Regions from separate parts of the Isoptericola sp. NPDC056134 genome, predicted to be linked through region 3. Evidence: riboswitches for the same ligand, from Rfam matches in the RefSeq annotation. Region 3 holds a riboswitch; each other region holds the start of a gene.

Region 1 (2,247 bases), on a different contig from region 3:
TCATGGCGGTGTGCGGCGTGGACGAGTCGGTCGCCACCGAGGTGCTCGCGGACGCCGGCGCGCAGGTCGGGATCTCCGCCCAGTCGGCGGGCGAACAGGTGATGAAAGGGCTCGCGCGGCCCGTCGGGGACCGCGACGCCGCGCTCACGGCGGCGGAGGTGGTGCGGTCCGCCCCGCCGGCCCAGGACGCGGCGGACCGGCTCAGCCAGGCGCTCGCCACCGTGCGGCCGGTGGACCGGCCGCACGGGCACGACGCGCAGCTCGCCCGCCGGCGTCCGCGCGCGAGCCACTGACCCGCAGGGCGGGCCCGTCAGGAGCGGGGGATCAGCGGCCGGGGACGAACCGGGCCGCCGCGCGCACGGCGCCCTTGCGGGCGAGGCGCTTCGCGAGCACCGCGACCCCGCCCGAGACCGCCGCGAAGGTGACGGCCTGGATGATCGAGATCTCGTCGTCGTCCACGTTGGTGGGCGCCACGCTGCCCGTCGTCTTCTCCCAGACCACCCCGATCAGCTTCTGCGCGACCCATCCGGCGGCGATCGTCAGCACCACCGTGCCGACCTTCACGCCCAGCGGCTGCTCGGTGTCCGTCACGTGCTCTCCCTCGGTAGGTCCCGGCGCGGCCTCGGCACGACCGCGCGTCGTCTCGCGTGCGTCCGCGGCCGCCGGGCGGCGTCACGGCACGTCAGGCACGTCACACCCCGAGGCCGAGGACTGCACCACGGTAGCGCGGCGTCGGCGGGTAGGCTCGTGGTGATACGACAGGGGAGCGCCCACCGGCGCTGAGAGTGCGGACCGCCGCAGACCCTCGAACCTGACCCGGTTAGCACCGGTGGAGGAAGTCGGGAATCTCGTTCCCTGCGGACGGCCGCACCACGACGGTGCCGGGTGCCCGCAGGACCCCCTTCTCGCACCTTGAGGAGGACAGCATGAAGCTCACGACCACCGCCCGGACCACGGCCGCCACCGCGGGCGTCGTCGCCCTGCTGCCGCTGCTGGCGGCGTGCGGCGGGACGCCCACGGACGACGCGAGCGGCGCGGCGTCGAGCACGGTCACGCTCGTCACCCACGACTCGTTCGCCGTCTCCGACGACGTCCTTGCCGCGTTCGAGAAGGAGTCCGGTCTCACCGTCGAGCAGGTGGCCCCGGGCGACGCGGGCACGCTGGTGAACCAGCTCGTGCTCACCAAGGACGCGCCGCTGGGCGACGTCGTCTTCGGCGTGGACAACACGTACGCGTCGCGGGCCGTCGACGCCGGGGTCCTCGAGGAGTACCAGCCGGCCGACCTCGCCCCGGAGGTCGCGGCCTACGCGCCCGACGACCTGGCGGGCACGCTGACGCCGGTCGACGTGGGCGACGTGTGCATGAACCTTGACGACGGCTGGTTCGAGAAGCACGGCGTCACGCCCCCGACGACGCTCGAGGACCTCGCGAAGCCGGAGTACGCGGACCTCACCGTCGTGACCAATCCGGCGACGTCGTCCCCCGGCCTCGCGTTCCTGCTCGCGACGATCGGCGCGTTCGGCGCGGACGGCTGGGAGGCCTACTGGGCCGACCTACGCGACAACGGCCTCAAGGTGGCCGAGAGCTGGGAGGACGCGTACTACGTGGACTTCTCCGGCGCCGGCGAGGGCGGGCAGCGCCCGATCGCGCTGTCGTACGCGACGTCGCCTGCGTTCACCGTGAGCGACGACGGGAAGACCTCCGCCACGAGCGCGATGCTCGACACCTGCTTCCGGCAGGTCGAGTACGCGGGCGTGCTGGCGGGCGCCGAGAACCCCGAGGGCGCCGAGAAGCTGGTGGACTTCCTGACGAGCGCCGAGTTCCAGGCCGACGTGCCCGGCCAGATGTACATGTACCCCGCGGACCCGGGCGTGGAGCTGCCCGCCGACTGGCAGCAGTTCGCGCCCCTGGCCGACGAGCCGTTCGACGTGGCGCCCGCCGACGTCGCCGCGCACCGCGACGAGTGGATCGAGCAGTGGACGGCGACGGTCGTCGGCTGACGCGCCCCGTGCCCCGCGTCCCGCGCGCCACCGCCCGCCCGGCAGCCCGGGCGGCGCGGTGGCGCGCCGCCCGGCGGGGTGCAGACCGATGGGGCGCGTGGCTCGGCTGGGGCGCGGCCGTCGCGCTCCCGCTGGGCTTCCTCGCGGTCTTCTTCGCGTGGCCGGTGGTGTCGCTCGTCCTGCAGGGGTTCTTCACCGAGACCGCGGCGGGGCGGGAGCTCGACCTGTCCGGCTTCGCAGAGGTGCT
Region 2 (2,247 bases), on a different contig from region 3:
GCACCGCGGTGGTCGACGCCTCGGCGGACTCGTTCGGGACCTTGAAGGTGAGGGTGGCGTACGACCCGGCCTCGGCCGCGTCGGGGGTCACGGTCACGTGCGCGGACGCGGCGGTCGCGCCGAGCACGAGGGCGGGGAGGGCGAGCGCGGCCGCGCCGACGAGGCGGCGCGGGCGGAGGGCACGGGTGATGACAGGGGTGGTCCTGGACATGGGTTCTTCTGCTCCTGGCTGTCAGGTGTGTCAGGCGGTCGTGGGACGGCGAGGGACCCGCCCCCGTCCGACGACGGACCAGGGCAGGGTCAGGCGGCGCGCGCGAGGGCGCCCGGGAGCAGCGGGGGTCCTCGTGGGGGCGTGCGCCGGCGGACGCGGGCCGGGTGGGGGCGCCAGGTGCGCCCGACGACGACGGCGGGCTCGCGGACCACCGGCAGCGCCGGCGGCTCCTGCACGAGGAGCGCGACGTGCCGCAGGTGCCCGACGACGGTGAGGGCCGCCCGGTCGCCCGCCGCGAGCAGCAGGGCGGTGAGCAGCACCGCGGCGGCGTGCGCGGCGAGCATCCAGGACGTCGTCCCGGCGTCGCCCGCGTGATGCAGCAGCCCGCCGCCCGTCGCGGGCGCGAGGGAGCCCGGGCCCATGGCGTGGAGCGCGTGCCCGTCCAGGGTGGTGCCCGGGGTCGGGAGCGGTGCCGAGGGAGCGCCCGTGCCCGCCGCGCCGAGCACGGACAACGTCGTGTGCTGGACGAGCTGCAGCGCGACCATCGCCGGCAGGAGGCGCCGGAGGGTCAGCCTGCGGCGCGCGGTCCACACCGCGAGCGGCGCCGTGAGCGCCGCGACGACGAGCCAGGCGAGGGGTGCCCCGGGGAGCGCGCCGCCGGCCAGCAGGTGGGCGGCGGCCGCGATGCTGAGCGTCGTGCCGGCGACGAGGAGCTCGCGCACACGACGGACGACCACGGGCACCCCCGCACCCTACCGCGGCGTCGGCCGGGACCTGCAGTCTCGCCCCGGGCGGCCGCCCGGACGACGGCGGAGCCAGGAACGACGCACCCGCGCGGGACGCCGGACCCGCCGGTGCCGACCTGGGCTACGGTGGGCGCCACGACACGGGGTGCGTCCCGACCGGTCATCGCCGCGACTTCGTCACGGCCGGCCGGCGGGCGCTGAGAACACACCCGTCGAACCTGATCTAGCTCGTACTAGCGAAGGGATGTCGACATGAGTGCGCGCGCACCTGAAGACAGCTCCGCCGGCCGCGCCGGCAGCACCACCCCTGCTCACGCCGCCCCCGCTCCCGTCTCGTCGCCGACGAGGGCGCTCCGGACGGGCAGCCGGCCCCGCGTCCTGGCGGTCGCCGGGTCCGACCCGTCCGGGGGCGCGGGCGTCCAGGCCGACCTCAAGTCGATCGCGGCCGCGGGCGGCTACGGGATGGCCGCCGTCACGGCTCTGACCGTGCAGAACACCCGCGGCGTGCGCGACGTGCACCTGCCGCCCGCCGCGTTCCTCGCCGCGCAGCTCGACGCCGTCACCGACGACGTGACCGTCGACGCCGTGAAGATCGGGATGCTCGCCTCGGCCCCGGTGGCCCGGGCGGTGGCCGCGTGGCTCGACGCGCTGTCGCACGCCACGTCCGACCGGTCGGGCACGACCGCGCGCCCCGCCGTCGTCCTGGACCCGGTCATGGTGGCGACCAGCGGGGACCGGCTGCTCGACCCGGCGGCCGAGGACGCCGTGCGGGACCTGCTCGGCCGGGTGGACGTCGTGACGCCGAACCTGCCCGAGCTCGCGGTCCTCGCGCAGGAGCCCCCCGCCGCGGACTGGCCCGCCGCCCTCGAGCAGGCGCGACGGCTGGCCGCCCGGCACGGGGTCCTGGTGGTGGCGAAGGGCGGCCACCTGCTCGCGCGTCCGGACGCGAGGGAGGAGGGCGCCCCGGACGCCCTCGTCGGCCCGCAGGGCGTGCTCGTGGAGCTCCCCGGCCCGCGCCTGACCAGCACCTCCACCCACGGCACCGGCTGCTCGCTGTCCAGCGGGCTGGCCGCCCGGTACGCGCGCACGGGCGACTGGGCGGAGGCGCTGCGCGGCACGAAGGCCTGGCTGACCGCGGCGATCCGGGCGGGGGAGGCCCTGCGCGTCGGCGGCGGGAACGGCCCCGTCGACCACCTGGTGGGGCTGCGCGCGGGCGGCGCGGAACCCCAGGCGCCGTCCCGTGCGGCCGGTGCGGGCGCGGAGGACGTCGTCGCCCGGTGGTGGGACGAC
Region 3 (2,247 bases):
GCGCCTGCGCGAGCGCGGCTTCGGCGCCTGGGAGGGCCTCACGGGCGCCGAGCTGCAGGAGCGCTGGCCCGAGGAGTACGCAGCCTGGCGCCTCGGTGCCGAGCCCGTGGGGGCGGGGGCCGAGACGAAGGCGGCGGTCGCGCAGCGCATGGCCGAGGCCGTGGCCGAGCACGCCGCGGACCTGGCTGACGACGCGACGCTCGTCCTCGTGTCGCACGGGGCCGCCATCTCGCTGGCGGTGACGGCGCTGCTCGGGCTCGACCCGGCCACCTGGCGCGGACTGGCGGGCATGCACAACGTGCACTGGTCGCACCTGCACCGTGCCGGGGAGGGCGCCGTGCCGGCATGGCGCCTCGTGGCGCACAACGTGGGCGCGGGGTACCCCCTGGACCGCTGGCAGGCGGGACCGGACTGGAATTTGGAACCTGGCCCGAAGTCTGCCTAAGATATCGACGTTCCGAGGGGCGCAAGCCCGGAGGAACACACCGAATCAGACGAATCGCCTGGCCGTCCGCGGTCGCGAGAGTCGGTTCTCGGGGCTGTGGCGCAGCTGGTAGCGCACCTGCATGGCATGCAGGGGGTCAGGGGTTCGAGTCCCCTCAGCTCCACCCCGACAAGAAGGCCCGGAACCTCATGGTTCCGGGCCTTCTTGCGTGACCAGGGGTTTCACGGTGCGGGACGGTCTTGCGCGGACGCCGACGTCGCCTAGGGTCGGACCTGCGGCCGCGTCGTCGGCCGTCACATCTGAAGACACCCATGACAGGGGAGCGCCGTCGAAGGGGCGCTGAGAGTGCGGGCACAGCCGCAGACCCTTGGAACCTGCTCCGGTTAGCACCGGCGAAGGGAGTTACCTGGAATGTCCGCGCCCATCTCTCTGCGCAGCGCGTCCCCGCGGTACCGTACCGTCGACCTCGTCACCGTGGCCATGCTCGGCGTGGCCGTCGGTGTCGTCTTCTGGGGCTGGACCCAGCTCTACCACCTGCTCTCCGCCGGGCTGGCGGTCGCCTTCCCGCCGGCCACCGGGCTGCTCGGGGGCGGCTGGCTGCTCGGCGGCGTGCTGGGCGGCCTCATCGTCCGCCGCCCGGGCGCGGCGCTGCTCACCGAGGTCGTCGCCGCGAGCGTCGAGGCGCTGCTCGGCGCCGGCTGGGGCTTCTCGGCGATCGTCTCCGGCGTCGTCCAGGGGTTCGGCGCCGAGCTCGTGCTCGCCCTGTTCCTCTATCGCCGGTTCGGCACCGCCGTCGCGGCCCTGGCGGGTGCGGCGGCGGGCGCGTGCGGCGCCGTCTACGAGTGGTTCGCCTACTACCCGGACTGGGCGTGGGGCTTCCGGCTGGCGTACCTGGGCCTGTTCGCGCTGTCCGGCGCGCTGCTCGCGGGCCTGGGAGGCGCGGCGCTCGTGCGCGCCCTCGCGCGGGCCGGCGTGCTCGACGCGTTCGGGCCGGGGCGCGACCTCGCCGACCGCGGCGTCGGTCGTGCCGCCGATCGCGCCCGGGCCTGACGGCGTGGCGCGCGACGACGTCCGGGCGCGCGTGCGGGGGCTGAGCTGGCGGCCCACCGGGCGCCGGGTCCCGACGATCGAGGGCCTCGACCTCACCGTCGGCGCGGGGGAGCGCATCGGCCTGGTCGGGCCGAGCGGGGCGGGCAAGTCGACCGTGCTGCACGCCCTCGCGGGGGTCCTGGGGGACCCGCTGCCCGGCGACCTGTCCGGCACCGTCCACGTGGACGGCGGGGTGGGGCTCGTGCCGCAGGACCCGGGCTCCGCGGTCGTCGCGGCCCGGATCGGCCGGGACGCCGCCTTCGGCCCCGAGAACTCCGGCCTGCCGCGGGACGAGATCTGGCGTCGGGCCCGGAAGGCTCTCGACCGGGTCGGGCTGCGGTACCCGCCCGACAGGCCGACGTCGGCCCTCTCGGGCGGCGAGCTGCAGCGGCTCGCGCTCGCAGGGGCGCTGGCGAGCGCCCCGGGCCTGCTGCTCCTGGACGAGCCGACCGCGATGCTCGACCCCGCCGCCGCGGCCGAGGTCCGCGCCGCCGTCGTCGGCGCGCTGGAGGGCACGGGCACATCCCTCGTGGTGGTCGACCACCACGTCGGGCCGTGGCTCGAGCACCTGGACCGCGTCGTGGTGCTCGGGCCGGCGGGTCGGGTCACGCACGACGTCGCGCCCGCCGCGCTGAGCGACGGCGCGGCCGGCCGGCGCGCTGACCTGACGCGCGCCGGCGTCTGGCTGCCCGGGGTGGCGGCGCCCGATCCGC

The links. A riboswitch is a leader RNA that binds a small molecule or an ion and turns the genes downstream of it on or off. The one in region 3 is predicted to bind thiamine pyrophosphate.
Region 1: linked by a shared signal. The riboswitch ahead of ACFCZN_RS15710 (thiamine ABC transporter substrate binding subunit) and the one ahead of ACFCZN_RS16075 (ECF transporter S component) in region 3 are both predicted to bind thiamine pyrophosphate.
Region 2: linked by a shared signal. The riboswitch ahead of ACFCZN_RS06425 (bifunctional hydroxymethylpyrimidine kinase/phosphomethylpyrimidine kinase) and the one ahead of ACFCZN_RS16075 (ECF transporter S component) in region 3 are both predicted to bind thiamine pyrophosphate.

What each region holds. Positions count from the first base shown of each region.
Region 1 covers NZ_JBHJVM010000017.1:3,599-5,845, forward strand. The annotation lists gene ACFCZN_RS15700 (PAS domain-containing protein) at 1-293, shown strand, start outside; gene ACFCZN_RS15705 (DUF4235 domain-containing protein) at 325-591, opposite strand; TPP riboswitch at 751-855, shown strand; gene ACFCZN_RS15710 (thiamine ABC transporter substrate binding subunit) at 927-2,000, shown strand; gene ACFCZN_RS15715 (ABC transporter permease) at 1,976-2,247, shown strand, end outside.
Region 2 covers NZ_JBHJVM010000004.1:268,888-271,134, forward strand. The annotation lists gene ACFCZN_RS06415 (YcnI family protein) at 1-211, opposite strand, end outside; gene ACFCZN_RS06420 (hypothetical protein) at 301-954, opposite strand; TPP riboswitch at 1,089-1,219, shown strand; gene ACFCZN_RS06425 (bifunctional hydroxymethylpyrimidine kinase/phosphomethylpyrimidine kinase) at 1,210-2,247, shown strand, end outside.
Region 3 covers NZ_JBHJVM010000018.1:1,346-3,592, forward strand. The annotation lists gene ACFCZN_RS16065 (histidine phosphatase family protein) at 1-445, shown strand, start outside; tRNA gene ACFCZN_RS16070 (tRNA-Ala) at 536-608, shown strand; TPP riboswitch at 752-863, shown strand; gene ACFCZN_RS16075 (ECF transporter S component) at 857-1,495, shown strand; gene ACFCZN_RS16080 (ATP-binding cassette domain-containing protein) at 1,470-2,247, shown strand, end outside.